2 regions of the Amycolatopsis sp. NPDC104587 genome follow, and region 1 is predicted to be linked to the other one. Evidence: riboswitches for the same ligand, from Rfam matches in the RefSeq annotation. Region 1 holds a riboswitch; the other holds the start of a gene.

Region 1 (3,404 bases):
AGTGACCGGCGTGAGGTCTTGCTCGCCGGCTTCGAGGAATCGCGCGATGGTCTGCAGCTTCGCCAAGGGTTCGGCGTAATTCGCCGCGCCCTTCTCGTAGGGGGCGCCGTGGGCGTAGGCCTCGATCGAGTCCGGGTTCAGCAGGAAGCGCGAGGCACGAGCCACGGCGTCCGGCTGCTGCCCCAGCGTGCGCAGGGCGAGCACGAGGTCGGCGGTGAGGTCGTAGTCGACGAAGGTCTTGCCGTCCTGGCTGACCTCGACGTGGTCGCCGTCCACCAGCCGTCCGGCGAGGTAGCCGCCGAGGCGGTCGGCCGGGGTCGGACCGGCGACTTGCGCGGGCGCGCCGGGAGGCGTCACCACGGTGCCGCGTAATGAACCGGGCCGCACGGCCGGGGTGCCGGCCTTCTTGCTGACCGGCGGAGTCGCGGCGGGGCCGCCGGTCGCCGGGGGCTTCTCACCGGAGGGCGGAGGAGGTGGCGGCGGGAGGCAGCCGGGGTCAGGTCGCCTCGCGACGGGGGCGTGTCGCAGGGTGAGGTCGTGGAACCCGACCTGGGACAGGCCGAGCGCGGCCTGGGCGCTCGCGCGGATCCAGGTGTCGAGCCCGCCGATCCCGTTCGCCCGCGCCGCCTGGTACTCCGCCGGGGTGTAGGCGATCGCGCCGAGCTGGTCCGCGAGCCGGTTACCCGAGTCGGCCGCGGTCACCTGCGCGGACTTGAGGAACGCCGTCCCCGAGGTCATCGCGGCGTCCACGCACCCGGCGTCCGCGAGCGCTTGGAGGATCAGGCCGGTGCTGTTGGTGTTGGCCGCTTCTGTCCCGACACCGCCGCCCCAACCGCCCGTCGCGGTCTGGTGCGCCTTCAGCCACCGGACGGTCTTGGTGATGGGCGCGTCCAGGCCCGCCGCGCCGGCGTCGCGGGCGGCGAGCATCGCCGAAAGCGCGACGCCGGTCGTGTCGCCGTCCGGTGCCGACTGGTCGAACGGCTTGCCCTCGTCGCAGGTCGAGATCTTGTGGCCGTCCGGGGTCACCTGGTCGCCGGTCTCGGCGGTCGGGATGAGGCCGAAGAAGATCCGGAAGTAACCCTCCGAGCACTGCTGCTTCAGCATCGTGTCGATGGCGAGCCGGTCAGTGAGGCCCGCGCCCGCCAGCCCGATCACGGCCAGAGCCTGGCCGAACATGTTGGCGTTGTTGCTGACGAAGTCCTTGAAGTCGGGGTTCTTCGAGTAGTCGCTGACGCGGCCCTTGTCGACGCCCGAACGCATGATCGTGCCGAGGGTTTCGGCGACCATGTCGTGCCCGCCGAAGTTCCGCGGGTCGCGCCCGGCGACTTCCGCCGCGACCAGCACCTTCGCCGCGGCACCACCGGTGATGATCGCGTCGTAGCCCTGGCCCGGGACGAGGCCGTCCCACGTGTAGTAGTCGGTCGCGTGATGGTCGTCGTCGAGGTACTTCACGATCGGCGCGGCCAGGGACCCGTCACCCGAGGCATACATCGCGAACAGGGTGTCGATCATCAAGCCGTGGTCGGGCAGCTCCCCGCCGAGCGGGTTCTGCAGGGTCCCCTCGGGCGAGAGCTGCGCAGCCAGCCACGTCGACGTGGGTTTCGAAGCAGCGACATCACCGGCGAAAGCCGGGGTCAACGAGCCCACCGCGAACACGACGATGGCGGACGCCAAGGCCGCGACGGGCCTGAACCGCTTGCCGGCCACCTGCTCTTTCCTCTCCCCAGACGCCGGCGCGCACCACGAGAGAGACCGACCCTCAGGGCCGGGCGTCACTCACTGTTTACGCGACAGCGGTTCGACAACACCTGCCCGAGGAGGTAACCCGACTCGTCACCCAAGGTGACCTACGGTTGCGCGACAGCGCCGGACTTCGACCGGCTTCCCCTGCCACGGGCAGAAAAATCATGAAGTTGTACTGGCCAAACGAACCGACAGTAACACCTGGTCAGCCGGACGGGAACGGCAAACTCACGTCGGCTTGACGTCTGGGGTGTCGTCAGGGGCCGCCGATCCGTTTCGGTGATCCGCCCCACAGGACCGACGGCCGCCACGCGCTGCGGGTGCTGACCGTCGCCGTCCGCACGACAGGCAATCCGCGTGCGGTGCCGATCGCCGTCATACAGCTCGACGGCGTCCAGTACGCCTGCTCACCGGACCGCCGGCGGCAAACTCGTCCTGAAATCGGGTGGAAGCCGGGTGTCGAATCGGGAGTGAGCCGTTCGTGGAGGAGGTGAGCGGCCGCCATGAGGGGCGCCGCCGGAACCCACAGGAGACGAGATGTCGCACCCGGAACCCGTCGCCCGCCGCATGTACGACCTGGTCGAGCCCATCGGCCTGGTGCCCTACTTCGCCGACGAGGCGGACGAGGCCCTGCTGGCGCTGGGACTGCGCAACCCGTGGGACGCCTACTTCGCCGGACGGGCCGCGCCGTTCGGCCGGACGGCGCCGGCCGAGGTGGTCCACGCGATCTTCTACAACTTCGCCCCGGGGGAGGTGGCCCGCCACCTCCCCCGGGTGTGGGACCTGACCACCCCCGAAGCGGCGCTGGCCGCCCGCGAACGGGGCTGCGTCACGGGCATGCGGCGGATCCTCGGCGACCTCGCGGACGACCCCGCCGTCGCCCGCGCCGGCGACCTCCTGCTGAAGGCGGCGGCCAGCGCACCGGTGGAGGGACGCGCCCTCTACGCCGCCCTGCGCGCGCTCCCGGCGCCGCACGAGCCGGTCGCGCGGCTGTGGCACGCTGCCACGCTGCTGCGCGAGCACCGCGGTGACGGCCACACCGTCGCCTTGCTGACCGAGGGCATCGGCGGCACGGAAGCCCACGTGCTGCACGCCCTGTCCGTCGACATGCCCGCGAAGGACTTCGGCCGCGTCTGGCACCTCCCCGCCGCGCAGCTGGACGCGGTCATCGACGGCATGCGCGCCCGCGACCTCGTCGGACCCGACGGCCGGCTCACCGCCGCCGGCCGGGCCACGAAAGAACGGGTCGAAGCACTGACCGACCGGCTCGCGGAGGCGCCGTACCACGCACTGAGCCCCGGCGATCTCGACCGCCTCGTCGCCGACCTCGAACCGATCTCGGCTGCCTTCCGGGCGAAGTTCCCGATGTAGCGGTGGACAGCGCAGACCTGAACGTCGGGCGGGCCGGCCCGCGGCCGGTAGGCTGGACGTTCAGCATCGGGAGACAGGAGGCGGGCGTGGACTACGGCGACAAGCTCTTCTGGCTCTCGGTCCTGATCCAGCGCAGGTACGCGGAGATCTGCGCCGAATACGACCTGACCCCCACGCAAGCCACGCTGCTGTGCGCGATCAAAGACGAGCCGAAGCGGATGGCGTACCTCGCCAGCTCACTCGGCATGACCAAGAACGCGCTGAGCCAGCTCGTCGACCGCACCGAGCGG
Region 2 (3,404 bases), on a different contig from region 1:
ATCGGCGCCGAGCGGGCCACGTCGCCGGCGATCAGCGGCGGCCGGACGTACCGGGTGCCGTAGGACTGGACCCAGCCGTGCTGGGTGGCCAGGAACCCGGTGAGCTGCTCACCGAAGTACTGCACCATGTCGTTGCGCTCGGGCTCGCCGTGCACCAGCACGTCCAGGCCGATCCGCTCCTGCTCGGCGATCACCGCGCGGACCTCGGCTCGCACCGCCTCGCGGTAGGCGTCCTGGTCGAGCTTGCCCGAGCGCAAGGCCGCGCGGGCCTGGCGCAGCTCGGCGGTCTGCGGGAACGAGCCGATCGTGGTCGTCGGCAGCTCGGGCAGGTGCAGCCGGTCCTGCTGGGCCTGGCGGCGCTTGCCGTACGGGCTCGTGCGGCGCAGGTCGGCGTCGGTGACCGCGGCGACGCGCTCCCGGACAGCCGGAACCTTCACGATCGGCGACGCCGCGCGGGAGGCCAGGCGGTCGGTGTTCGTCTGCAGGGCGTCCTCGATCGCGGAGCGGTCTTCGGTGAGGCCGCGGCGCAGCGTGACGATCTCGGCGAGCTTCTGCCGTGCGAAGGACAACCAGCCGGCGATCTCCGGGTCGAGGCCGGTTTCAAGGGTGACGTCGTAGGGCACGTGCAGCAGCGAGCAAGACGCCGCGACGTCCACCGAACCGGCCAGCCCGAGCAGCGTGCCCAGGGTGCTCAGTGCGGCAGTGAGGTCGGCGGCCCAGATGTTGCGCCCGTTGATCACCCCCGCCACCAGGCGCTTGTCCAGAATCCCGCCGACCGCGGCGAGGCCATCGAGGTTGGCCGCCGCGTTGCCGGTGAAGTCCAGGGCCAGGCCCTCGACCGGCGACGACGCCAGTACCGGCAACGCTTCCCCGAGCCGGTCGAAGTAGGAGGCGACCAGGATCTTCGGGCGCGCGGCCTCCGCGGCCAGCGTCGCGTAGGTGTCGGCGACCTTGGCCAGCACTTCGGCCGGCTGGTCGGCGACAAGCGCGGGCTCGTCGAGCTGGACCCACTCCGCGCCCGCCTCGTGCAGCTGCCGCAGCAGATCGGCGTAGAGCGGGACGACCTGGCCGAGCAGATCCAGGGGCCGGAACCCGTCGGTCGCGGTCGGATCCTTGGCCAGCACCAGGAAGGTGACCGGGCCGACCAGCACCGGCCTGGTCGTGACGCCCTGCTCGAGTGCCTCGGTGAACTCCTCCAGCGGCTTGCTCGCGTCCAGCGTGAATTCGGTGTCCGGGTCGATTTCGGGCACCAGGTAGTGGTAGTTCGTGTCGAACCACTTGGTCATTTCCAGCGGGGGCGCGTCCGCGGTGCCGCGGGCCATGGCGAAGTAGCGGTCCAGGCTGGTCGCCGCCTCGCGGTGCCGCTCGGGGACGGCGCCGAGGAGCACCGAGGTGTCCAGCACGTGGTCGTAGAGCGAGAAGTAGTTGCTCGGGATCTCGTCGATCCCGGCGTCGCGCAGTTCCGTCAGGTTCCGCAGCCGCAGCTCACGGGCAGTGCCGAGCAGAGCGTCGGCGTCGATCCGGCCCTTCCAGTAGGCCTCGATCGCCTTCTTGAGCTCCCGGTCGGCGCCTTGGCGCGGGTAACCGTGCACGGTCGCGCGGCTGGTCGGGGTGGTCGATGTCACGGGGGCTCTCCTTCGCGAGTCCGCGTGGACCTGCGGGAGCGCACGACAAGCCAGACCGTCTCAGGTCCGGCTCGGCATGACCTGCCCGCGAGGTCGCAGCCAGCACCCCACGGTCGTGAGGTGCACAGCGGGCAGGTCTTCGGACTCGCGGGCGTTCCGGCGCGTGCGCCGGGTTCCTACTGGCCGTCGCTTCCCAAGCCGGTCGGGCTCAGTGCTCGTCTCCGCGGAGACTGACGGCGGTCGTTCCCACTCACCGCTGCGGGGCAGTCCCGGATTCGCACCGGGTTCCCTCTTGCCTCGGTCACCGCCACCTTGCTCGCGGAGACCGAACCAGCTGCCCCGCCACTGTAGCGCCTCCGGGAAGGGACGAACCCGGCTCGGAGCGGATCGTCGCGTTCGTCCGGTAGGCCTCGGCCGGGTCCGCGTCGGCCGTCGCCGGTTAGGCCATGTCCTCCGAGCCGAACCAGGTCGTCTTGCCACGGGTCACCCGGAACGGGCACTGCGCGTGCAGCCGGGTTTCGACGCCACCACGGGAAAAGCCGACCTCGGCGATGTTCACCGTCCTGCCGAAGTCCGTCACCCGGGCCGAAACCAGCCGGTTCAGCCCGGCCTTCAGCTCCGTCATCCCCCGGCCACCGCGTCAAGCGTGGCTTGCACGCTTGACGCGCGCTCGGGCAACCCGAGGGCTCGCCACAGCTCGACCGCCAAGCCCAGGTGGTGACGGGCCGCCGGTGCGTCGCCGAGTTCGCTCTCCAGCTCGCCGAGCTGTTGCCAGCACGCCGCTTCGTTGCTGCGGTCGCCGTTCAGCCGGAAGACGTGCGCCGCGCGTTGCAGGGCCGAGTCGGCTCGGGAACGGTCGCCGAGCTCCGCGTAGATTCCGCCGAGGCGTTGGTCGGCGTACGCGCCGCAGCGCTCGTCGCTGATCTCGGTGAAGATCGTCAACGCCTCGGTGAGGTCGTGCAGCGCCGCGGGCGTGTCGCCGATGCCCAGGTGGTAGCGGCTGACCGTGCGGAGGATCACCGCCTGCCGGTGCCGGTCGCCGAGCTGCCGGGCGGTCCGCAGGCCCTGCTCGATCCACTGGCCCGCGTCCTCGGTGCCCTGCTCGAAGCCGATGATGCCGAGCGCGGTGCGGATCTGTGCCTCCGCCTGCCGGTGCCCGGACGCCACCAGGTGGGCCAGCGCTTCCTTGTCGACGGCCAGTGCCGCGTCGAGCTCGCCGAGGACCCGGTGCACGGTTCCGAGGCTCGCCAGCGCGAGTCCTTCACCGCGCCGATCGCCGATGTCCCGGTACAGCTCCCGGCAGCGGCCCAGGTCGTCGCGGGCTTCGTCCATCTCGTCGAGGTAGATGTGCACCTGGCCGAGGCCCTGCAGCAACGCCGCTTCACCGTGGGCGTCACCGCACGCTCGCGTGGCCGCCAGCGCGATCTGGTGACTGCGGTTCCAGTCCTGGTAGAGGCTGCGGTGGTCGTAGTACGGGACGGCGGCGGCCGCGAGCTCCCACGCCAGGCCGGCCAGGCCCCAGTCCGCCGCGAGCTGGATCATCCGCAGCAGCGTCCCGCGCTCGGCATCGAACCAGGCGATGGCCTCGACGACCTTGTAGTCCGGGGACCAGCGCGGCGACGAGCCCGGCGTCGGCTGGAACAGGCTGGGGTAGAACAGATCCCTGGCCTGCTCCGCGAGGGCGAGCCACGCGGCCAGCACCCGTTCGACCGCCGCTCGCCGGTCCTCGACCGGGTAGTGGTCTTCCGCGCCCTTGGCCGCGTACGTGCGCAGGAGGTC

The links. A riboswitch is a leader RNA that binds a small molecule or an ion and turns the genes downstream of it on or off. The one in region 1 is predicted to bind cobalamin.
Region 2: another riboswitch for cobalamin. It lies ahead of metE (5-methyltetrahydropteroyltriglutamate--homocysteine S-methyltransferase); the one in region 1 lies ahead of ACZ61C_RS36885 (hypothetical protein).

The regions. Positions count from the first base shown of each region.
Region 1 is NZ_JBVJNO010000014.1:198,786-202,189, forward strand. Features, by position in the region: gene ACZ61C_RS36885 (hypothetical protein) at 1-1,707, opposite strand, end outside; adenosylcobalamin (AdoCbl) riboswitch at 1,768-1,914, opposite strand; gene ACZ61C_RS36890 (SCO6745 family protein) at 2,281-3,114, shown strand; gene ACZ61C_RS36895 (MarR family winged helix-turn-helix transcriptional regulator) at 3,201-3,404, shown strand, end outside.
Region 2 is NZ_JBVJNO010000027.1:13,410-16,813, reverse strand. Features, by position in the region: gene metE (5-methyltetrahydropteroyltriglutamate--homocysteine S-methyltransferase) at 1-1,625, opposite strand, end outside; cobalamin riboswitch at 1,739-1,975, opposite strand; gene ACZ61C_RS46800 (hypothetical protein) at 2,065-2,250, opposite strand; gene ACZ61C_RS46795 (AfsR/SARP family transcriptional regulator) at 2,247-3,404, opposite strand, start outside.